3 regions of the Bacillus paramobilis genome follow, and region 3 is predicted to be linked to each of the others. Evidence: riboswitches for the same ligand, from Rfam matches in the RefSeq annotation. Region 3 holds a riboswitch; each other region holds the start of a gene.

Evidence for each region. Region 3 has a riboswitch for S-adenosylmethionine ahead of AABL52_RS25005 (cyclase family protein). Riboswitches for the same ligand answer to the same signal wherever they lie in the genome.
Region 1: another riboswitch for S-adenosylmethionine. It lies ahead of AABL52_RS02515 (methionine ABC transporter ATP-binding protein); the one in region 3 lies ahead of AABL52_RS25005 (cyclase family protein).
Region 2: another riboswitch for S-adenosylmethionine. It lies ahead of AABL52_RS22070 (LLM class flavin-dependent oxidoreductase); the one in region 3 lies ahead of AABL52_RS25005 (cyclase family protein).

What each region holds. Positions count from the first base shown of each region.
Region 1 is NZ_CP151108.1:515,102-523,384, forward strand. It holds gene AABL52_RS02490 (arsenate reductase family protein) at 81-446, shown strand; gene gcvH (glycine cleavage system protein GcvH) at 488-871, shown strand; gene AABL52_RS02500 (toprim domain-containing protein) at 1,251-1,595, shown strand; gene AABL52_RS02505 (thioredoxin family protein) at 1,599-1,907, shown strand; gene AABL52_RS02510 (hypothetical protein) at 2,062-2,406, shown strand; SAM riboswitch class I at 2,532-2,639, shown strand; gene AABL52_RS02515 (methionine ABC transporter ATP-binding protein) at 2,819-3,844, shown strand; gene AABL52_RS02520 (methionine ABC transporter permease) at 3,837-4,502, shown strand; gene metQ (methionine ABC transporter substrate-binding lipoprotein MetQ) at 4,526-5,338, shown strand; gene metQ (methionine ABC transporter substrate-binding lipoprotein MetQ) at 5,410-6,216, shown strand; gene sufC (Fe-S cluster assembly ATPase SufC) at 6,455-7,240, shown strand; gene sufD (Fe-S cluster assembly protein SufD) at 7,256-8,283, shown strand, end outside.
Region 2 is NZ_CP151108.1:4,293,986-4,302,268, reverse strand. It holds gene AABL52_RS22120 (RrF2 family transcriptional regulator) at 39-545, shown strand; gene AABL52_RS22115 (DAK2 domain-containing protein) at 725-958, shown strand; gene AABL52_RS22110 (SH3 domain-containing protein) at 1,142-1,492, shown strand; gene AABL52_RS22105 (DUF4352 domain-containing protein) at 1,685-2,236, opposite strand; gene AABL52_RS22100 (hypothetical protein) at 2,529-2,918, shown strand; gene AABL52_RS22095 (YjcZ family sporulation protein) at 3,393-3,503, opposite strand; gene AABL52_RS22090 (LCI fold-containing protein) at 3,907-4,188, shown strand; gene AABL52_RS22085 (tetratricopeptide repeat protein) at 5,081-6,190, shown strand; gene AABL52_RS22080 (Phr family secreted Rap phosphatase inhibitor) at 6,187-6,324, shown strand; gene AABL52_RS22075 (hypothetical protein) at 6,580-6,786, opposite strand; SAM riboswitch class I at 7,018-7,124, shown strand; gene AABL52_RS22070 (LLM class flavin-dependent oxidoreductase) at 7,207-8,265, shown strand; gene AABL52_RS22065 (ATP-grasp domain-containing protein) at 8,258-8,283, shown strand, end outside.
Region 3 is NZ_CP151108.1:4,886,539-4,894,821, forward strand. It holds gene AABL52_RS24985 (FAD-dependent oxidoreductase) at 1-1,332, shown strand, start outside; gene AABL52_RS24990 (MFS transporter) at 1,628-2,929, shown strand; gene AABL52_RS24995 (nucleotidyltransferase domain-containing protein) at 2,944-3,726, opposite strand; gene AABL52_RS25000 (PRK06851 family protein) at 3,847-4,956, opposite strand; SAM riboswitch class I at 5,106-5,218, shown strand; gene AABL52_RS25005 (cyclase family protein) at 5,304-5,936, shown strand; gene AABL52_RS25010 (hypothetical protein) at 5,964-6,344, opposite strand; partial or broken gene AABL52_RS25015 (ATP-binding protein) at 6,569-6,896, opposite strand; gene AABL52_RS25020 (S-adenosylmethionine decarboxylase related protein) at 7,054-8,283, opposite strand, start outside.

The DNA of each region.
Region 1 (8,283 bases), 910 kb from region 3:
GTTTAGCGAATAATCGTTTGAAATAATAAAACGTTTTCTATATGATAAAGGTAAAGGTTAGTAAAAAAGTAGGTGAATTTATGACAGTAACATTTTATTCATATCCAAAGTGTGGCACATGTCAAAAAGCAAAGAAATGGTTTGAGGCAAACGATGTAGCATATGAGATGATTCATATTGTTGAAAATCCACCATCAAAAGAAGATTTACGTAATTTACATGAAAAAAGTGAATTACCATTAAAAAAATTCTTTAATACAAGTGGAATGCGTTACCGTGAACTTGGTCTGAAAGATAAGTTAAAGGATGCAAGTGAAGACGAAATGTACGAGCTTTTAGCATCTGATGGCATGTTGATTAAACGTCCAATCGTAACAAATGGAACGAATGTAACACTTGGTTTTAACGAAGAGCAGTTTGAAAGTGTGTGGAAAAAGTACCAATAAGGTATTTTTACATAATTAATACATTCACTGGAGGTACAGTCATGAGCATTCCAAATAATTTACGTTACTCTGAAGAACACGAATGGGTAAAAACTGAAGGTAATGAAGTTGTTATCGGTATTACTCACTTTGCACAAGGTGAGCTAGGCGATATCGTATTCGTTGAACTTCCTGAAGTAGGTGCAACAATCGAAGCTGACGAGCCATTCGGAAGCGTAGAATCTGTTAAAACAGTTTCTGAGTTATACGCACCTGTAAGTGGTAAAGTTGTAGCAGTAAACGAAGAATTAAGTGACCAACCAGAACTTGTTAACGAATCTCCATACGAGGGTGCATGGATGGTTAAAGTTGAACTTTCTGATGCAAGCCAAGTTGAGAAGTTATTAACTGCAGAAAAATATGCAGAAATGACAAACCAAGACTAATTATAGTCGACTAAAGGACAGCCTTTGTGCTGTCCTTTTTTATTTTGTGTTACATAATACATTTAAAATCGGGTGCAATTGAATAAGCTATTATGGGAATGAATGTTTTTCGGTAAGGTTTCATGGGGCTTCGTAATCTGAGCGAGCCGCTTGCGCTTTTCTTTATGATCTAGCTCCAGCGGCTAGAACAGTCGGTCATTTCACTCTTTCACTTGAGGCAAAAAGCGCCTCTAGTTCAAGAGTTCCAATGCCCTCTTGTTCTGAACGAGCCGCTTGCGCTTTTCTTTTGCAAAAATAAACAGGAAACAACATGAAAATAACGAATATAATATATACTAAGTTAAAGGTTGTATAGTATATGGTGATCGGGTGATGACATATGATTTATGTAGAAAAAGTCATTATTGTAGAAGGTAAATCAGATAGAAGAAAGATTGAATCTATTATTCGTGAACCGGTGGAAATTGTTTGTACAAATGGTACAATTGGTTTGTCGAAAATGGATGAGCTCATTGATCAGTTTTTTGATAAGGAAGTGTATGTACTAGTGGATGCTGATGATGCTGGAGAAAAGTTAAGGAAACAGTTTCGAAAAGAATTTCCGCAAGCTGAGCATATTTATATTGATCGCTCGTACCGAGAAGTGGCAACTGCGCCATCTTCACACTTAGCAAATGTATTATGGGGAGCTGACATTGACGTTTATACAGAATATTTACGGTAAGGAATGATAGAAGTGATTGACTGGACAGGAGCCGAAGCAACAGCCCTAATAGAGAACGAAGAAAAAACAGTGTTATATGTATATACTCCAATGTGTGGAACATGCCAATTAGCAAAAAAGATGTTAACAGTTGTTGAGATGACAATTGAAGACCTCAAAATTGGAATGTTAGATTTAAATTATGCTCCGCATTTAGCGAAAGAGTATGGAATCGAAAGTGTACCGTGTTTACTTGTTTTTGAAAATGGGACACTCATGAAGAAGATATATGCATTTCATTCGGTTGAATATTTATATACGGAATTAAAGTAGGCGGCAAAGTTTTTGCCGCCTCGACATATTTCTCGGGAAATATGTCGAGATGCAGGGTGGTTACAGTATTTGTCGAGCGAAAGTAACAGGATTGCTCTTTAGTGAGAGGGAATGGTATGTGTAATAGAAAGTGATATGAAGGATGTGATTTAGGGTGAAATTATATTCTTTGCTGCAATCATTTGTAAATTACGCTAATGGTCAATATCATTTAGAGCCGCTTTTAAGACAAGGAGAAAAAACTGTTAATTTCCGTTTTGGAGATGAAAGTTGTTCGCTACAAATTTCAAGGGATTATATAGAGCTGCTACATGAGGAAAGAGGAACGGAACAAATCGTTTGTGTAGATGAAGAAGATGTAAAACAATTGGTGAACGGAAATGTAAGGTTGCAAATGTTAATGAACGATGGACGTGTACAATATTCAGGAACGTATCGAACGATGCTATTAGTTGAATCGATGTTTCATATATGTAAACCGATGTCAGTAGGCGCTTAAAATTCTGAAGGTTCATTTTTTACGAAAATTTCTGTTGACATGGTGTGTGGATATTGATACAATTCAATTCATAAAATATAGACAATTTCATAAATTACAAATCAGACGAAAATGTAATCTGATTTCTCTTATCAAGAGAGGTGGAGGGACTGTGCCCTGTGAAGCCCGGCAACCGTCAACTTATGTTGAAATGGTGCCAATTCCTGCAAAGCAAATGCTTTGAGAGATGAGAGAGAGGGATAATGTTGTTATATACGCATATAAACCTTTCTGCTTCTCTAAAGCGGAAAGGTTTTTTTATTGTTTGAATGTGGAGGACATTCAAATAATAAAAGTAGTGATAACGGTGGACTACACGCATTAAACATAAAAAATTGCGGAGTCGATCCAAATAAAAAAGGGGTGATACACCATGATTCTATTAGAGAATGTAAAGAAAATATATAAAGCAAAAAGCGGTGATGTCACTGCTGTAGATAATGCCAATTTAAAAATAGACAAAGGTGAAATATTTGGTGTTATCGGATATAGTGGCGCTGGGAAAAGTTCGTTAATCAGATTATTCAATCAGCTAGAGAAACCAACTTCAGGCCAAATTACAATTGCAAATCGTGTGATTTCAGCAATTACAGGAAGTGAACTTCGTAAGGCAAGGCAAGAAATCGGAATGATTTTTCAGCATTTCAACTTACTTTGGTCACGAACTGTACGTGAAAATATCGAGTTTCCACTTGAAATCGCAGGTGTTGATAGGGCGGCGAGAAGAAAACGCGTTGATGAGCTAATTCATCTTGTTGGATTAGAAGGAAGAGGAGATGCGTATCCATCTCAGCTGAGCGGAGGACAAAAGCAACGCGTTGGTATTGCAAGAGCATTAGCTAACAACCCACAAGTGCTTTTATGTGATGAGGCAACATCAGCTCTTGATCCAGAAACGACAGATCAAATTTTAGATTTGTTATTAGATATTAATAAGCGTCTCGGTTTAACAATTGTACTCATTACACACGAGATGCATGTGATTCGGAAGATTTGTAATCGAGTGGCGGTAATGGAGAAAGGAAAGATTGTAGAAACGGGTCCAGTGCTGGATGTATTTCGCAATCCGCAGAAAGACATTACGAAACGATTTGTACAGCAGTTAACGGATTCTGAAGATACAAATGAAACGATTGAAAGCTTAATTGAAAAGTATCCAGATGGTAAAGTAGTTCGTTTGCAGTTTATCGGTGAGGCTGTAGAAAGACCAGTACTTCAAAGATTAATGCAACGCAGTGATATAGAAGTTAGCATTTTGCAAGGAAATATCGCACAAACGAATAACGGCTCTTACGGTACTTTAGTTGTTCATTTAAATGGTGAGGAAACAGCGATCCAGCAAGCGATAGAGGGAATACATCAAGATCAAGTAGAGCTGGAGGTGATTGCACATGGATAAGTTACTCACAAATATTGATTGGAATCAAATGTTAGAAGCAACTGGTGAAACGTTATATATGACGGCAATCGCAGCTCTTGCCACATTTGTTTTAGGACTAATTTTAGGATTGTTACTCTTTATGACAGCGAAAGATAATTTATGGGAAAACAAAGCAGTTAACACGGCGATTGGAGCGTTCGTAAACATTTTCCGCTCGATACCGTTCATCATTTTAATCATTTTATTAATCCCATTCACAAAGATTCTGCTTGGAACAATTCTTGGAGCGAGTGCAGCACTGCCGGCTTTAATTATTGGAGCGGCACCATTCTACGCGAGAATGGTTGAAATTGCACTTCGTGAAATTGATAAAGGTGTAATTGAAGCTTCAAAAGCAATGGGAGCAAAAACAAGCACAATTATTTTGAAAGTATTAATTCCAGAATCGTTACCAGCATTAGTATCTGGTATTACGGTTACGACAATTGCTTTAGTAGGCTATACAGCAATGGCGGGGGTTGTTGGTGCTGGTGGCCTTGGAACACTTGCATATTTAGAAGGATTCCAGCGAGGAAATAACGATGTAACAATCGTTGCGACAATTTGTGTATTACTAGTTGTATTTTTCATTCAGTGGATTGGTGATCGTGTAACGACTCGAATAGATAAACGATAATAAAAAACGGGAGGATGTTTCAAATGAAAAAATTATTACTTACAGCACTTATTTCAACTTCAATTTTTGGTTTAGCTGCTTGTGGAGGGAAAGATAAAGATGAAAAGAAACTAGTTGTGGGGGCTTCTAACGTGCCACATGCGGTTATTTTAGAAAAGGCTAAACCTTTATTAGAGAAAAAAGGAATTGAGTTAGAAATTAAAAAATTCCAAGACTACGTATTACCAAATAAATCGTTAGCGGATAAGGATTTAGATGCAAACTACTTCCAGCACATTCCGTATTTAGAAAAAGAAATGAAAGATAAAAAATATGACTTTGAAATAGCAGGGAAAATTCATTTAGAGCCAATTGGTGTATATTCTCAAAAATATAAGAGCTTAAAAGAACTTCCGGACGGAGCAACAATTATTATGAGTAATTCCGTTACTGACCATGGACGTGGCTTAGCAATTTTACAAAAAGAAGGCATTTTAAAAATTAAAGACGGAGTAGATCCAGTTAGTGCAACTCCAAAAGATATTGCAGATAATCCGAAACACTTAAAATTCAAAACGGATATTGAGCCTGGTTTGTTGCCACAAGTGTATAACAATAAAGAAGGCGACGCTGTTTTAATTAACTCGAACTATGCAATTGATGCGAAATTAAACCCAGAAAAAGATGCAATTGCAATTGAAGGCGATGATTCTCCATACGCAAACGTATTAGTGGTTCGTAAAGGTGATAAAGATAAAAAAGCGATTAAAGAGCTTGTAGAAGTATTGCATTCTAAAGAAATCGAAGACTTTATTACTAAAGAATATAAAGGAGCGGTTGTTCCTGTAAAAGAATAATTGCTGAAAAGGGCTGGTGTATGCCGGCTCTTTTTATAACTACATAACTATAGGGGAGAAGGGGACATCATATGAAAAAGATTCTACTGTCAGTTGTTACAGCACTGTCTGTATTTACATTAGCTGCTTGCGGAGGGAAAGAAGAGAATAAGCTAGTTGTGGGAGCTTCTAACGTGCCGCACGCTGTTATTTTAGAAAAGGCACAGCCGATATTAGAGAAAAAGGGTATTAAATTAGAGATTAAAAAATTCCAAGATTATGTGTTGCCGAATAAAGCGTTAGCGGATAAGGAAATTGATGCGAACTACTTCCAGCACATCCCTTACTTAGATAAAGAAATTCAAGAAAAGGGATATAAAATTGTAAACGCAGGAAAAATCCATTTAGAGCCAATGGGCATTTATTCTAAGAAATATAAAAGTTTAAAAGACTTGCCAGATGGCGGGACAGTTATTATGAGTAATAACGTAGCGGAGCGTGGCCGTATGCTCGCATTATTACAAAAAGGCGGAGTTATTAAATTAAAAGATGGCGTAGATGTTGTTAAGGCAACAGTAAAGGATGTTGTAGAAAACCCGAAAAACTTAAAGTTTAAAACAGATGTAGAGCCTGGATTGTCACCAAAGCTGTATGAAAATAATGAAGGCGATGCTTTATTTATTAATTCAAACTACGCAATTGATGCAAAATTAAATCCAACAAAGGATGCAATTGCGATTGAAGGATCAGACTCTCCGTATGCAAATATTATTGCAGTTCGTAAAGGTGACGAGAAGAAAAAAGAAATTAAAGAATTAGTAGAAGTATTGCATTCAAAAGAAATTCAAGACTTTATTACTAAAGAATATAAAGGTGCTGTACTTCCGGTAAGTGAATAAATATGAGGAAAGGACTGGAAAATTACCAGTCCTTTTTTCTTTATATAAATAAGAAGAAAGGTGTATCATATAAGGATGCAAGGGAAATACTTATATACATTTGTGAAAAAATTGTTACTTTTTTTCGTCGTTTGCGATATCATTTTATTTGATATAAGATTAGAATGAGAATAAAATGAGAATATGAACGTTTTAGGAATTTTTAAAATGTATATATAGGATTAATGGAGGTATTGAGATGGCTGGTTCTACATTAACGGTTAAAGACTTACACGTATCAATTGATGGCAAAGAAATTTTAAAAGGTGTAAACCTTGAAGTAAAAGGTGGAGAAATCCACGCAATTATGGGACCTAACGGAACAGGTAAATCAACTTTATCTTCTGCGATTATGGGTCACCCAAAGTATGAAGTAACAGAAGGTAGCATCATCATCGACGGTGAAGATGTATTAGAAATGGAAGTAGACGAGCGCGCACAAGCAGGTCTATTCCTAGCAATGCAATATCCAAGTGAAATTAGCGGAGTAACAAACGCTGACTTCTTACGTTCTGCAATTAATGCACGTCGTGAAGAGGGCGATGAAATTTCTCTTATGAAATTTATCCGTACATTAGATAAAAACATGGAATTCCTAGAAATGGATCCAGAAATGGCACAACGTTACTTAAACGAAGGTTTCTCTGGTGGAGAGAAAAAACGTAACGAAATTCTTCAATTAATGATGATTGAGCCAAAAATCGCAATCTTAGATGAAATCGACTCAGGTCTTGATATCGATGCATTAAAAGTTGTATCTAAAGGTATTAACCAAATGCGCGGCGAAGAGTTCGGTTGCCTAATGATTACGCATTACCAACGTTTATTAAACTACATCACTCCAGACTTCGTTCACGTTATGATGAACGGTCGTATCGTTAAATCTGGTGGCCCTGAGCTTGCACAACGTCTAGAAGCTGAGGGTTATGACTGGATTAAAAAAGAATTAGGTATTGAAGACGAAACAACAGAGCAAGAAGCGTAAGAGAGGAGCATAAACATGACAATCGGTACATTACCTTTCGATCAAGAAACAATCCGTCAACGCGCAAGCGAAGTAAACGAAGCTGCTTGGTTGACTGAGTTCCGCTTACAAGCTCTTGCACAAGCAACTGAACTTCCAATGCCAACGCCTGATAAAACGAAAATTGAGAAATGGGACTTTATCGGAAAAGGCGACGCTGCTAAGCAAGAGCCTGTAAGTTCTTTAACAGAGCTTCCAGAAGCAGTGAAAAACTTAATCGATGAAAATAACAGCGTATTAGTACAACGTACTGGTACAACTGCGTTCGTTTCTTTAGCAGACGAAGCAAAAGAAAAAGGTGTTATTTTTACAGACATCGTAACAGCTGCAACAGAGCATGCTGAACTATTACAAAAGTATTTAATGAAAGACGGCGTGAAGGTAGACGAGCATCGTTTAACTGCACTTCATGCTGCATTAATCAACGGCGGTGCATTCGTATATGTTCCGAAAAACGTTGTTCTTGAAACTCCACTTCAAGCTGTATTCTTAGTAGACGGCGAAGAAGCTAACGTATATAACCACGTATTATTCGTAGCTGATGCGAACAGTACTGCAACTTATGTAGAAAACTACGTTGCAAATGAAAATGCTAAAGGTATTGCAAATATCGTAGCAGAAGTAATCGTGGAACAAGGCGCACAAGTGAAATTCGGTGCGGTTGATTTATTAGCAAAAGACGTAACAACTTACGTTAACCGCCGCGGTGTTGTAGGACGCGACGGCCGTATTGATTGGGCTCTAGGTCTTATGAATGACGGAAACACAATTTCAGAGAACGTTACAAACTTAATGGGCGACGGTTCATATGCTGATACGAAAACAGTAACAATTGGCCGTGGTAACCAAACACAAAACTTTACAACTAAAGTTGTTCACTTCGGTAAACACTCTGAAGGTTGGATTTTAAAACACGGTGTACAAAAAGATAGTGCAACATCTATCTTTAACGGAATTGGTAAGATTGAACACGGTGCATCTAAATCAAATGCACAACAATCTTC
Region 2 (8,283 bases), 590 kb from region 3:
TTTGATAACCCTTAAAATAAAAAGCAGGTGATTTGTATATGCAATATAGTGTTGGGGTTGAATATGCCTTGCATTGCCTAGTTTATTTAATTAATACTCCTTCTAAGGAAAGTGTTGGAATAAAAGATTTGGCAGAGTTTCAAGGACTTTCGGAAACATTTCTTTCAAAAGTTTTCGGTAAATTATCTAAAGCTGACATTGTGAATTCTGTCCCAGGTGTAAAGGGAGGGTATAGGTTAGCTAAGTCTCCAGAAGATATCTCTTTTTGGGATGTAATAGAAGCTGTCGAAGGTCCAAAACCTATTTTTCAATGTAAAAATATTGTACAGAATGGTCTATTGTATCGAGACGACGCTTGTAATTCTTGTGAACCTAGCAATTCTTCTTGTACAATTAACTTAGTAATGCTTGAAGCAGAAGAACACATGCGTGAGTTTCTTCGTAAAAAGACTCTTGCATGGTTAGATAAAGAACTTGATATTGTTTTACCTGAAAAGACAAGGGTAGATACTCGTGAATACTTCAAACAAAAAAACTCTAACTAAATCGCCATGACGAATTAGTTAGAGTTTTTTTGTTTTTTAACATTAATTCCATCATGTGAGTACTTCATCACAAATTCCTTCTTTAAATATCACATTTAATTAACTCGTAAAGTTTCAAATTGATTAACATTAAAATTCTAAACAATACAATTTTATTTTCGTAAAAAGTAAATGAATTTATGTGTTCAGATATTTTAAACATAGTGAAAACTGCCTTTGAAAAAGGAGCAGAAGCAGCGGTTAAAGGAGCAGAGTATACGAAAGAAATCGTAGCTCGCATGGGCCGCGCCGGTACAGTTGGTGAAAGAAGCTTAGGCTATCCAGATGCAGGTGCACATGCACTTGGGGTCATCTTTACGGAGATTGCGGGTAGTTTGAAAGTCTCTCTGCCTTATGGTGGAGGTTTTTTATAGTTGATATGTAGAAGACTTCTTTCGGTGCTCTCTCTGTAAAATATGAGTTTGTTACTATTTTTGATAAAATTTTATTTCAAAACTCCAACTAATATTTCTCAACATTAATATATTGCAAATAGTTAGAATATTTAAGATAATCGTTTGTGAAGAAATAAATTATAAAAAAAGGGGGAATTTATTTTGTTACGTCGCTTATCTATTTGTACTTTATTAACAGCTTTTATGTTTACTTTGTTTACATTTAACGGCTCTGCTTTCGCGGCTACGAATACTACTGAAAATAAAACTGTAGTAGCAGCTTGTGCAAAGGGAGGTACGGTAGGTGTATATGGTGCAAAGATGCGCAGTGGTTACACTGTTGGATCACCTGTCTTACATACATTTAATGATGGTGCGAAAATTACTGGAACATGGGTAACTGGTGAATATGTTCAAGGTCATTACAGTAATTCTAAACAGTGGTTAAAAGTTACATATAAAGGGATGACAGGTTATGTATCCCATACAACATTATATAACGTTTGTTCATAAAACTATGTACTATAATAGCTTTTGATGTATTGAGCTAATCTCTTGTAGGGATTAGTTCTTTTTTGTCTCCTAGTTTTTAATGGAGCATTTTTTGAAAAAAACCAACGATTCATTAAATCGATGGTTTTATGTTTATATATTATTCATTTGTATCTATATCAAATTTTTCATTGCTTTTTGCTTATTTGAGACTTAGTTTTTTTGTGATTGCAACTTATCGATTTTCCAGCGTGCTCCTAGAGGATCTAAAGAGCTTTCAATATACAACATATATTCATCTGCGGTACTTGGCACTTCAAAAGCTATTTTTAATTCTACCGTTTCATTTGGTTTAACTTGTATATCAGAAGGGTTTTGATCAAGCACCTTTCCTTCATAGGCCTTTCCGTCTTTTTCATCTTTTAAGTTATATTTTAATTCTGATAGTCCAATCGTTTGACCTCGTACATTTTTTACAGAGACATTAACAACGACGGAATCGTTACTAGCATTTAAATATGCATTTTGAACGGCGGTCAAGTAATAGCCTCCCTTAACACTCTCACCAACTAATAAAATACCTTGTTCCAAGCGGCTCATATCTTCTTTTTCTTCAAAATTTATTAATTCTTCATTTTCATTTTTCGCGGTTGGTTCTTCTATTGGACCATTTTCAACGGCACTATCTTTTTTATCTTGTGTGCAAGCAGCCGTAACACTGACTAATACTAGAATGAAAGTAAGTAATATGAATGATTTTCTCATAAAATTAATCTGTCTCCTTAAGTTTCTCAATTTTGTGCAACTATACATATAAGATTAACATAATGTCTCATTATTGGCTCAAAATAGGTAATTTTTTAGACGCCTTATTCTTTTTCCTTTTCATATACATTCGATTGGGTCTCACGATATTTGTTAATCTTTTAAATCATTGTCTTAGTAATACCGAGGGTTATTATAGATATATTAATCATATAATTTGTCCCTATCAAAATGAACGTTTCTTGCATCTAATATATTGTAAATATATTTTATTTTGAAAGGATGTGATTATATGGCTCATAAATCTACTGGAGTGTTTCGAGTTCCAGTTTCTGAAAATGGGATTATTCCAACTGCTCTCAACATTATGTTAAACAATGATTCACGCTGTCATACTAGTAATGTAACGGTAACTGTTAAGAGAAGTCGAAACATTTCTTTCCCAACTCAAAATGAATTAGTTGAAATCTCTCGTACTTTTGTTTCTTTAGAACCAAACAGAACAACTAAGATTGTGTTGTTTACGCCAGAATTCCAAATAGAAGATTTTCTTGATGTCATCATTAGTGGAAATAAAGATGATGTTAAGGATGTGCTTGTATATTCTTTCTTAGCAGATTCAGCAGGTCACAATCTGCCATCTACTGTTTTTAGAAATGCAGAATACACTTTTGCTTGCTGACACCGTGATGATGTATTCTTTACTGTCATATATTTGAAGGGAAAAGTTAAATAGGAGTTGATTTAACTTTTATTTGGGTTCTCCAAAGAAGTCTGCTTTAGCTAAATAAACAAGGAACCGACTAATACGTTCCTTGTTTATTTGCATTTTATATGAAATTTCGTGTCTATTATTTCGAAAGCAACTTTACAGAGGAACGGATTTTTCCTAGTGAAGTAGCACCTATAGATGAAAGTACTCAATATTCCAATTCTAAAGGTGGGCGAAATGCTTGAATGTTACCATCATTAATAAACATCTTTATAATATGTAATTAGTATTATTCTACTCTTCAAATATCTCCGGGTTCTCCACTCTAAATGATTTCACCTCACCACATTCTAAACAAAATGTAGTTAATAGTTTGGAACCAGATAATGAATAAGGCACATAAAGAAAAGGTACCTATATATAGGTACCTTTTCTAATAGTTTTTTAGCAGAAACAACTACATCCGATAATGATTAATAGAATAAATAATACAACTAGTAAAGCAAATCCTCCAGCGAAACCGCAGCCTTCGCCGCAACTACCACCATATCCCATAACAATAGTGCCTCCTTTAGATAAAAGGGTAAAACTAGGGTTCATTCCATGGATTTTAACGGGTTCACTTTACCTTATGTTTTAAAGAATGAATTGAGCAGGTCCTTTTGAAAATATAGAAAAGACGCCATTAGGCGCCTTCCTGTTAGGTAGATAAGACTTTAGTTTTCCAATCTAAAGAAATTTTGTATCAGCTCTTTGTGAGTATATCATAATATCCGATTGATTTATTATGCATTGTTACATACTTTTCTAACTCCCTCTATTTTCTATTTGATAAAATAAAATCCCAATATTACCAAAAGTTAAATAAATATTTCTACATATTCAAGATATTTACATAATTTACAAAAGTGATACAGTTGAGTTGTAAGCTATAAAAACTATTAAAGGGGGATTTATTATGTTTAAGAAATTAGTAGTAGGGCTATTGGCAACTGGTATTGCATTAACAGGAGGAATTGGGGCAGCTTCAGCTGATATACAAAAAGATGTGAGCTCTCCGAAGCAAGCAACATGCTCAATTCCTTATGAGTATTCTAATGGTAAATTCAAAAGAACTCTTTATTATTCAAATGGAGTATATGCTAATAGTTTTAATGAAAATGTTTGTGGTGGAACGATTACGTGGTATTTAAAACATGTTCAAAATGGAGTTGCTTTTTACGAAGGTAATTTAAAATAGTAGATTTTTTGAACCTCATTTATTGAGGTTCTTTTATTTTTAGTTTTTAAACTGATCCTCCATAAAAAAAAGACACCTAAAGGTGCCTTTCTCCGACTTGAACCACGCTCATTTAATATAAACCTATCCGTATTATCCCTTTGTTATACATGTAAACACATCCTATAAAACAGAATCATCTATATACACCAGATTGTTAGTTTACAAAATACAAGAGATTTGAGATCAGTATTAGAGTGACGCCACACCTTCTGCAATGATTGATATGTTACGCCTTTCAAAAGAATCTGCTTTATAGAATGTATCCACAATTTATATTTTACTACATGTAATATTTATTTTGTGTAATTATTATAACTATGTATAATTGCATAAAGTTTATAAAAAAATGAGAGCATAATTTGGTATTGTGTAATAAAGATAAGACCCACCTACGGAAATAGGTGGGTCTTATCTTTATTGCTATTTCATTGCACAAAAGGAAATTTGTATCAAAATAATAGCATATTCTTAAAGTTTTTATATTGAGAAATAAAGAAAAGACACCCAAAGGTGCCTTCCTCCGACTTGAACCATCCTAATTTTAATAATATGTATTGAACTCCTATCAAAATCTTTTTTACATGTTAAGTAATATCGATCATCGAGAAAAAAGAAAAGGGGCTTTCTTATGAAAGGATAGACTTTCATATTTCATCATTACCACTAATGAAGTGTTATTTTATATATAGAAACGAATAAGGGACAGAACAAGTTATAAGTTTAAAGAGTCGAAATGGTGAAAATGTATTGAGAAATTTTTTTGAAACGATAATATTCAGAAAATTAAATGTTTTCTAGGTTTATTTTTGTTATTATGTTAGTAATCTATAGACAAAGGAGAATGGGCTATATGAGTGTACACGTAATAAAAAAGGAAGAAATCACTTTACTTTTACATGATTGGTATCGAGAAATCCGTTCACAGAATTTCGTTAAGGCAAAGGAATTAAAACAAAGTATTGATACAAAAATTAATAGTATGGAAGAAAATCAAAAGAATACAGAGTTTTATGCACTTTTAGATTTTAGATTTAAAATGTTGAGTGCAGAGTTTTATCCCCATCAATCTGACATATCTAAGAATGATCTAAGAAAAATGAAGTTAGATGAAGCGCCATCAGATCAATCTTTATTATATTATTACCATTTCTTTAAGGCTTCTCATGCTACGGTAAACGGTGATTTTAAAGTGGCTGAAAGGCATTATGGAATAGCGGAATCTTTGTTGGAAAATATTCAGGATCCAATCGAAAAAGCAGAATTTAACTTTAAGCTATCCAGCTACTATTATCATGTTTGCCAGCCTATTTTAGTCATTCAATATGCAACCAGAGCAAGAAATACATTTGAAGGGCTGTACGGGTATAGTAGGAAGGTCGCAGCATGTGACAATGTTCTCGGGTTAGCATGTGTAAAGCTAAATGAATTTGAGCAGGCAGAAGTTTATTTTATGTCGTCTCTGGATATTTTGAAAAAGCAAAATGAAGAGGAGTTAATGTTACGAGTTCGACATAGTTTAGGGGTTATGTATGCAGAACAAAACCTATCTGATTTAGCACTTCGTTATTTATCAGAAGTATCACAAAAAATCCCGAATCACTTTAGAGCGATTTTTTTGGAAGCAAGAGAGAATTTAAAGTTAGGAAAAACAAAGCTTGCAGCGTCTTTAATTGAAAAAGGATTAGTAATCTGTAATGAACTAGAACAAAAAGAATATGAACATCATTTTAAAATTCTAAAGGGAATGAATGAGAATGTTTCTGCTGAAGAATTAGAGTTAGCTATTTCTAAAGGAATTTCTTTCTTTAATGAAGTAGGTTTATGGCAATATGTCCAGGAATATGCTGAAAAGTTAGCGGTTAAATATCATAAAGAAGGAAATTCAATAAAATCTAGTGAATACTTCTATTTAGGATATAAAGAAAAAGAAAAAGGTTTTCAGAAAGGGGCTTTAAAATGAAAAGAATCATAAGCAGTTCAATTGGATTAATAATTACGGTCATACTATTAAATGGAGTAAATGTTTCAACGGAACAATCAAAGGTTAGTACAACAAACGTTATACAATATACGCATGGAGAGCCGTGGGGCTGATGGAATATTGAAGTATAAAGAGTTATTAGATCAAAGTGAAGAAAAAGTAATTATTAGGTATATAGATGAAACGCTCAAATGAGCGTTTTTTTTATTTTATAATCAGATGTTTTATGTTCATATGTACCGCAGTAAAAGCTTATTCCTGACTTAAAAAAAGAGCCTCCACCGGAATGGTATTTGTATTAACTACAACCACATCTATCAAGAAAATTAGGTTTTTTTCCACATGAAGGACATCTCGATTCTAGTATTTTATTCTTCAAATATCTCCGGCTTCTCCACTCTAAATGATTTCACCTCACCGCACTCTAAACAAAATGTAGTTAATAGTTTGGAACGTTTTCCCACTGAAAAGAGCCTACTAGAATCATCTTCACAAACATATGCATGATAAGCAAATCCAACTCTTCCTTCTTTAAATGTAGTAGAACCACAATTCTCGCATCGTTTATTTTTCATGCTACGAACACCTCTTTTGCTGTATTTTTAAGATAAAAGTAAAGCAACTTGTTTATACATGATGTTTTCGACATGATACAACATAGCCCTTTATATATTCGTAAGTAAAACAACATAATACCCCTATAACAATATGATTTTTTATATATCATTTAATGTATATCGGAAAAATAAGTATTAAAGGATTGATTTTTATTATTCTGATGATTATAATAAATGAAAATCAAACAATTCTTATGTTGAGAAGTGGAGGGACGGGCCCTATGAAACTTCGGCAACCTCGTTTTAGACGAAAGGTGCCAAATCCTGCAGGTGAAAAAACACCTGAAAGATAAGAGCGGTTCACTTAGTCAAGAAGGCTACTCTTATTTCGATAAGAGTAGCTTTTTTTATGGCTAAAAGATAAAGGGGGAATAGGTAGTGGAGTACGGTTTTTGGTTACCGGTTTTTGGGGGATGGCTTCGAAATGTAGATGATGAATCTATGCCGCCTACGTTTGAGTATGCAAAACAAACAGCGCAAGCGGCAGAACAATTAGGTTTTTCAACAACACTGATTGCAGAATTAAATTTAAATGATATAAAAGGTGTTTCAGCACCAAGTTTAGAGGCGTGGACAACTGCGGCAGCACTTGCAGCAGTGACAGATAAATTAGAGATTATGACAGCTGTAAGACCTGGATTCCACAATCCAGCAGTTACAGCGAAAATGGCAGCGAATATCGATCAATTAAGTAATGGTCGTTTTACATTGAATGTAGTTTCAGCATGGTGGGAAGAAGAAGCGAGACAGTACGGCGGAGTATTTACCGCACATGATGAAAGATATGATCGCACAGAGGAATTTGTAACAATTTTGAAGGAGCTTTGGAAAGAAGAAGAGTTTTCTTATAAAGGGAACTTTTATGAGCTTCATGATACACATTTAAGTCCAAAACCTGTGCAGAAACAAGGCATTAAGCTTTATGCAGGTGGTGAGAGCGAACGAGGAAAAGAGGTCATTGTAAATCACGCGGATGCATATGTAATGCACGGGGGAACAGTGGAAGAAGTATCTGTGAAAATAGAAGATATGAAGAATCGTAGAAAGAAAGTTACAGAGGAGCCATTGCAGTCATTCGGGCTTGCGGCTTACGTCATTTGTCGTGACACAGAAGAAGAGGCGTTAGAAGAATGGAAACGCATAACGGATATGAAAGATGATGCGTTAGGTTACGCGAGTTACCAAGACTTTGTGAGTAAATCGCAGTTGGAACAGCAAGTGAAGCTCAATGATTATTCCGTATCGAATCGCGGGTTACGTCCTAATTTAATCGGAACACCAGAACAAATTGCAGAAAGGATACTTGCTTTTGAAAAAGTAGGTGTTACGTTATTACTTTTACAATTTTCACCACAGTTTGAAGAGATGAAACGATTTTCTGAAAAAGTGATGCCATTAGTTGAAGCGAAAAGAAAGGAATTGATTACAAATGAGTAAAATTTACATATTACATGA
Region 3 (8,283 bases):
TTAAACGGAACAACTGGGCATACAACAGCAAAGGTAACAGCTCAACATGATCTTATTTATGATGAGTTAATAAGTCATTTCGGTTTGGAAAAGGCAAGGCTTTACTATGAATCAAATAATCATGCTCTACAATTCATAAATGAGACTGTGCAAACATATAAAATCGACTGTAATTTCTCAAATGAAGATTCATATTTATATACAACTACTGATAATGGATTAAGAAATTTATCGAAAGAATATGAAGCCTATGAAAAATTAAATATATCTTGTGACTATGTTCAATCTCTATCGATTCCTATTCCCGTACAATCTGCACTGGTCATGAAAAACCAAGCACAATTCCATCCCCTTCTTTATTTGAAAACACTTTTAGAAAAGTTTGTGGAGATGGGCGGCAAAGTTTATGAACAAACAACCGCTATTGATGTGGAAAAGGGTGATTATCCACAAGTCATTACAAAGGGCGGACATCGCATCACTTGTGAATATGTTGTCTCTTGTTCACATTTTCCTTTTTATGATGCGTATAGCTTTTTCTTTACGCGAATGTATGCTGAACGATCTTATGCTCTAGCAATCAAAGCAAAAACGGATTATCCAGGTGGCATGTATTTAAGTATCGATGATCCAAAACGCTCCTTACGCTATACAACAAACAATGGTGAAAAATTAATTTTAATCGGCGGAGAAAGTCATAAAACAGGACAAGGAATAAACACGATGCTTCATTACGAAGCACTTTATTCTTTTGCGGAAGCAACGTTTGGAGTAGATGAAGTTCCCTATAGATGGTCAGCACAAGATTTAATCACGCTAGATAAGCTCCCTTATATTGGACATATTAACGAGAGTAATCCAAATATATTTGTTGCAACTGGATATCGTAAATGGGGAATGACAACTGGAACCGCTGCTGCTCATTTACTGAAAGACTCCATTCTAAAAGTCCACAGTCCTTATAAAGAACTGTATGCACCATCACGCTTCCATGCAAATCCAGATATAAAAACGTTCCTCTCCCAAAACCTTGATGTTGCGAAACATTTAATTGAAGGAAAGATTGAAACTGCATTACGTAAACCAGAAGATCTCGAAGTTGGTGAAGGATCTGTCGTACATGTTAATGGGAAACGAGCAGGTGCTTATAAAGACAAAGATGGAAAATTACATATTGTCGATACAACTTGTACACACCTCGGCTGCGAAGTTGAATGGAATAATGGTGATTGTACTTGGGACTGTCCTTGTCACGGTTCCCGCTTTTCAATTGAGGGCGATGTTATGGAAGGTCCAGCAGATCAACCGTTAAAGCGAGTTGATAATGAGTAAACAAATAAAGAAGTTCAACAGGAATCCTGTTGAACTTCTTTATTTGTTATAAAACCATTTCAGATAAAGTGAAACTTTAATCAGTGGGGGTTTTCTTCATCCCCCACTGATTATTATTTGAACCAATCGGACTTTTATGGGCCGTTGATCCCCCACCTAACTTCTTTGCTTTCGCTGAATGTTGAGGTGGGGGTCTTACTGCCCATTAAAGCGGGATAAATTTCGACATAAGAAGGTGAATTTTAACATTAAATAAAATAATATATTTATCTATAAATCAAAAGGAGTGAACATTATGCAACCTTCAGCTCCACCTCATCTAGAATCTACAGAAACTGTCTTTTCAAGCTCTATTACAAAACTTGTTGTTTTTATTTGTTGGCTAGCCATTCTAGCTGATGGATATGATTTAGGTATTTACGGTGCCGTTCTACCAAAACTCCTAGAAGACAAAAGCTGGGCACTTTCACCGACACACGCTGGTACAATTGCTAGCTATGCTTTATTTGGGATGTTTATTGGTGCTATTCTAGTTGGAACCATTACAGATCTAATTGGACGAAAATGGACACTTATATGCTGTTTAGCACTTTTTTCTATCACAATGGGTCTAGCTGCACTTGCTCCTTCCCCCGAATTATTTGGGCTATTTCGATTTATTGGAGGAATCGGATTAGGCGGTGTTATTCCAACAGCTTCAGCACTTACTGTTGAATATTCACCAAAAAAGCGACAATCTTTTATTTATGCTCTTATGTTTACTGGCTATCCTTTAGGGATCGTGTTAGGGGCTATTTTGTCTATGTTTATGTTAGAAGATTTCGGATGGAGAATTATGTTTGGCATCGGAATGATTCCACTGCTCCTCATTCCTTTCATTATCCGTTATTTACCTGAATCCATTCAATTTTTATTATCACGTAATCGCCAAGAAGAAGTGAACCAAATTCTTAATCGTTTTCAAATTGAATTCCATGAAAAAGATGAAATTCCTGAAACACCAGCTAATACACAAAAGAAAAACGGATTTCTTACTCTATTCTCAAAAGAATACATAAAAGCAACGCTACTTTTTTGGATTACTTATATAATGGGAATGTTTTTAATATATGGTTTAAATACTTGGTTACCACAGATGATGCGCCAAGCAGGATACCCTCTTGGATCTAGTTTATCATTTCTACTTATGCTAAATATTACTGCCGCTATCGGTGCATTATTTGCTGGAGCAATCGCGGATCGTATAGGAGCTAAAATTGTTATTAGCATCTCCTATCTTATGGCAGCTATATGTATTGGACTATTAACAATTAAACCATCTGTTACAATCATCTATCTTTTAATTGGTCTTGCTGGAATTGGATCAGTCGGCATTACTCAAATATTAAATGCATATGTAACACAATACTTCCCATCCCATATCCGGGCTACTTCCTTAGGTTGGGGACTTGGACTTGGCCGAGTTGGTGCAATTGCTGGTCCTATTCTTGTCGGTATTATTATGACAATGCAATACGACTTAGCATGGAATTTTTACTTATTCTCATTTGCAGGTCTTCTTGCAGCTATATCCGTTTTCTTTATTCCTACAAAATAAAAAAGAGCACAAACTCACTTGTGCTCTTTTTCATATACTGCAAACAACATATCTCGAAACAATGTATTCAAACTCTCAATATCAATCCCTGATCCCTTTTCAATTCCTTTTACATATTGCTCATAGTAATGAATTTGTTCTTCTAAAAATTGGTTCAACACCTCAATTTTCAATCCAATATCTAATTCAGTACCTGCCTTTTTCTTTATTAACAACTGTCCAATTTCATCTAGTACGCTACGTTCTAATGATAATTCTGTAATCAATCGATCGAATTCTACAGGAGGCAAAGTTGTTTTCTCCTCTAACCACTTACAAGCTAAAATAGGACGTAATACATAAAAGTACTTTTTCAATTTTACATTCTCACCTTGCAAAAATTCACGATAATTTTTTGAAGCCATATGTAAGTAATGATATATCGTTGCTTTTGGATCAAATTGCTTATCACTCATTTGCTGAAGCTGTTCTGGAAAATGAGTGTTTTTCGAATAAAAAATTGGTGATCGAATCCATTCAAGTAAAGCTGAGTTTGACTTTGCGAATAGTTGTAACGCCTTTTTAATATCCCATCCACTTATATCTAAATCATCACTAATCGGATACTCAATTACATCTCGTTTATCATGAATTGATAAATACCACTCTACCGGATGCATATAAACAAACCTAACATCATAATCGCTATCTTTCGATGGAAATCCCCAAGCACGACTCCCTGATTCTACCGCAAATAAAATTTTCACATCATTCTCTTGTTCAATTCTTTCTAACTCCGACCTAATTTTCTCTCTCATTTCATACCCTCTCCATTTTTTGATTATTTCCTTGGAAATTCGACAAATATATTACTAAGTTTACTACATACTAAAATAGCTGTCAGAAAATTCCCGACAGCCTGCCAAAGTTCCTTATTTTTACTTGTTCTTTTCTCTTACACTAACCGCAATTCGTTCAAACTCTTTTTGAATCTCCTCTTTGTATGCATCTACTTTTGAAAAATCCATAGCAGCAATATAAATTCGTTCTAATTTATCACGAACTGATTTCGCTTTCGCTAAGAAAGACATCGCCTCATTCATTTTTGCTTTATATTGAATCGACACGTCGCGAATTTCTGTCGCATACTTCTCATCTGTCCCTGGTGTCACGATCAGGGCATACATATCTATAACTTCATCACCTTCGCGACTCGGAAAATATTCATGTGGTGCGGTACTATCAAAAATGGCAAACCCTAACTCTCTTACGATAACCATATCAAGACTATTTGGATCAAATCCACAATGATATACTTCAACCGCAAAGCCTTTTTCTTCTGCTGCCTTAGCTAATTTTTTGAGCATTGTTGATTTCCCAGAGCCTGGGCGTCCTTTTATAAAATAACGATGTGATAATCCTTCTGTTAAATTAGGAACAAAATCAACTGCTCCTTTTGGTGTAGCTGCTCCTAAAAAGCGATGTTTCACAAGCGATTGTTTCCCGCCTTTATCTGTAAATAGCTTCTGAATCAGCTGATCTGTTAGGTCATTTGCTTTATTAAAATCAATATTATTAATATATATTTTCTCCCACTCATCATGTATAATTAGAGCCTCTTGAAAACAAGCGTAAGCAGCTTGAAAAGCTTTGCTTGCTTCTGAAACAAATCGTTCAATTTCCACCTTCTGCTTTCTTAATTTATCTGAGTCCCAAGCAACTCCTAAATTAATATACTCCTCAACAACTCCTGGCATTTTCGGCTCGATAACATGGGGAGATGTTCCATCAACAATTCCTACTTTTAACTTCGGGATAATTACACCATCAACCGATTTATTATCGGAAGAACAATGTAAAAATTCAATATCATATCCTTTTTCAACCCATTCACGACCTATTGCCTTAATTAAAGAAGATTTCCCGGTTCCAGGACCACCCTTTAAAATAAATAATCTGTCTAACCCTTTCAAATTCTCATCATATAAATTATGAAATCCTCTAGCTGTATTTCCACCAGCGTAATAATTCAATACATTCCCTGTCACTGCACTCACTCCTTCGCAGCATTCTATTTACATAAGCTACAATATGCGAGCAACTTTATTTGGGTGAATACCTATTTTGTATTGCGCGAAAAAAGGAAATGAATTACAATTTAAATACAATGAATATTCAGAACCAAAAATTTAATATGTCTTTATCAAGAGAGGCAGAGGGACCGGCCCTTTGACGCCCAGCAACCTCAGTTTATACAAACTGAATAGGTGCTAATTCCTGCAAAATGCATTGCATTTTGAAAGATAAAACGTAACTATTGTGTGCAAAACTCATCTTTCTTGATTATGAAAGGTGAGTTTTTTATATTTCAAAACATATATTGGAGGTATTTAAATTGAAAGTAATTGACCTATCACAAACATTTGAAAACAATATGTCCCAATTCCCTGGAACACCAAAAATCAATTTAGGAGCCATTACAAGCGTTGAAGAGACAGGCTATCAAGTTACAGATTTTCATTCTGTCGTTCATGTTGGCACGCATTGTGATGCTCCTGCGCATTTCATTTCAGGCGCAACGACTATTGATCAATTACCCCTAGATCAATTTATAGGCGAAGCTGTTCTTATTGATGTAACTCATGTACAAGAACGAAAACTACCTAAAGAAGTATTGCACAATGCTGACATAAAAGAAGGAGATATTGTTATTTTTCACTCCAATCTATCTACTAAATGGAACACAGAAGCGTATGAACAAGAAGCTTTTTATCTTTCTGAAGAATTAGCCGAGGAATTAGTTCAATTAAAAGTAAAATCGGTCGGCCTAGATTTCATTTCTCCTGATGAGGTAACGACAGAAACATCACCAATTCATCACATACTACTTGGGAATAATATTTATTTAATTGAAAACTTAACAAACTTAGATGCCATTCAAACGAAACGTTTCTTTTTCTCAGCGGCACCTTTAAAAATTAAAGATAGCGACGGTGCTTTTGCAAGGGCATTCGCTGTAATTTTTTAAACAAACTATACAAAAAAGCAAAGATCATCATTGACCTTTGCTTCTATTTTTTTTATTTAAACCAAGAAAGAATTGCTCAACACGAGGACGTAACCAAGCCAAATAATCTTTCTCTTTCTTCTTTGTACAAGCTATTTCTTCCCCATCTACCATTCCGACAAGCTCTAGCTCTAACAGTTGCCTCGTAAATGCTAACATATTTATTTCTTCGTCTGGATACTCTTCTTTTAATTTCTCCTCAATTTCTCCCAATAAAAAACCGTCACGCATCATTGCCAATGCATCAATCCAAAGTGGCGGCATTTCATATTTTTCTCCTGTAATTGTATCTTTTACAATATAATTCTTTTGCTCTTTTCGAAATTGAATCGTGTGTAAACATACAGTCGAATTTAATGTTAATTCCATCATACCACCTCTTTCATAATATCTGCATAGAAAAAAGGATGCGCGTGCACCCCTTCTTTTTCTAACACTACCGAACCGTTACATGAATAACAAATTTCATGTCGATATTTTCCTCCATTATAAACGAAGTATTTTATAAAAAAAACCCTTCTTGGAACATTTTATAAAATGTTTATATTTACACAACAAGAACACTTTTCTGAAAAATATTTTCTTCTAGCACATTATACTGTTGGTAAAGAAATTTCCACTTTCGTTCCTATTCCCACGCTACTTTGAATCGCGATACTTCCTTGATGTTCCTTAATAATTTTATATGTAATTATTAACCCCAGTCCCGTACCATTCTCCTTTGTTGTATAAAAAGCCTTCCCCACCTTCTGGCATTGAGTCTATCCCGTTTTTAATAATATTTAATAAAACTTGTTTTACTTGTTTATCATCACCATTTATAACAGGTAGATTCCCATCTACTTGCAAATGAAATCTCACTCTATATCGCACTGCATAACTTTCCATTAGTTGTACAACATATAAAAGGATTTCCTGTATCAAGCTTTTAAATTTGTTCATATAAATACTCCTCATGATCCATACAAAAAATCTACGTGTTATCTCCTTAAATTATAAGTATGAAATTGCTTTCAGGGCAATATACAACCTTATCATACGAAAAGGAAGGAGATTTCTCCTTCCTTTTCGCTATAACTTATATCCATCTTACCCGATCATGTAGCAGACCATCCGTAACATTATTATGTCCTATTACAAAATTATTCATATATAAATTTAGATATTCACCGTACTTACTTTCTGTATTTAATAATAATTCCTCGACATAGTAAGCACCTTGTCCAAAGTGATCTAATAATAAACTGCACAGACCTGCATAAATCCCGCACCCTACTTGAAAGTAAGTTGCATTCGTTTTATATTTATGAAAAACTTGGCTACTATTCATTACATTGTACATATACGTCTCGCTATTTTCATAAACGAGTAGCACACCAACCAGGTCCTCCCCTGCAATCTCTTCTTCCGCTGGATTAAATACTTTACGATTCCAATTCCATAAATCTTCTACTCGATCTAAGTTCTGTCTAATTACATTGGTCGTATACTCATTAATTCGGTACAGAAAACCCACTTCCATATTGAAGTTTTTCCCTAAAATTAAAACTTCCTCATGTGGCATTAAACAACCATGAAACTCTTTCTCTCCTAACTTTACTTTATACTCTGAAGCATATACATCTTCATAAAAGTAAAGGGGACGATGATGACTCATATACATCGGATAGCTCCATATCGCTTCATCTAGAAATCGCTCTACTGCCCATGAAGCATAAAGTGTATGAGGCTTTATCAGTGCTGTATCATTCAAAAATGAAGTATCATGTTCCACTATATAGCATGCCCTTGGCTTTTCATTTGGTCGTTCCTTCATAAGTTCAACGACCATCCATTGCACAACACCTGGATTCATACCTGAGCCTATAATTGCTTTTGTATTTGTAAATTTCTCTTTCTCCTTCTCAAACCTCGTATATCTTTCCGTAAGCTGAAAACCGATTAAACTATCATCCTGATCTACTGCTTCATTTTCCAAAGCTGAATTAATATAACAAATTCCAAGTTCATTACAACAGCTTAATACTCTGATCGTATCTGCCCCCGAAACATCAATAACAACACCCGTACTTTTTTCTTTCAAATGTTGTTTGAATTTCACTACATCTTGAAGGTCGATTTCATATAAAAACAATTGATCTTTCAAATTCGGAAACAACTCATCATAATAAGTCCTATCTTTTTGTTTTATATCAACCAAATGAAATGTAACATTCTTTATCGATTCATAAATCGGGTCCTTTTCATTTACTATCGCTTGATTTAAAATGGCTAAAACTGCTTTTGCTGCTCCACCAGCACTACCAAG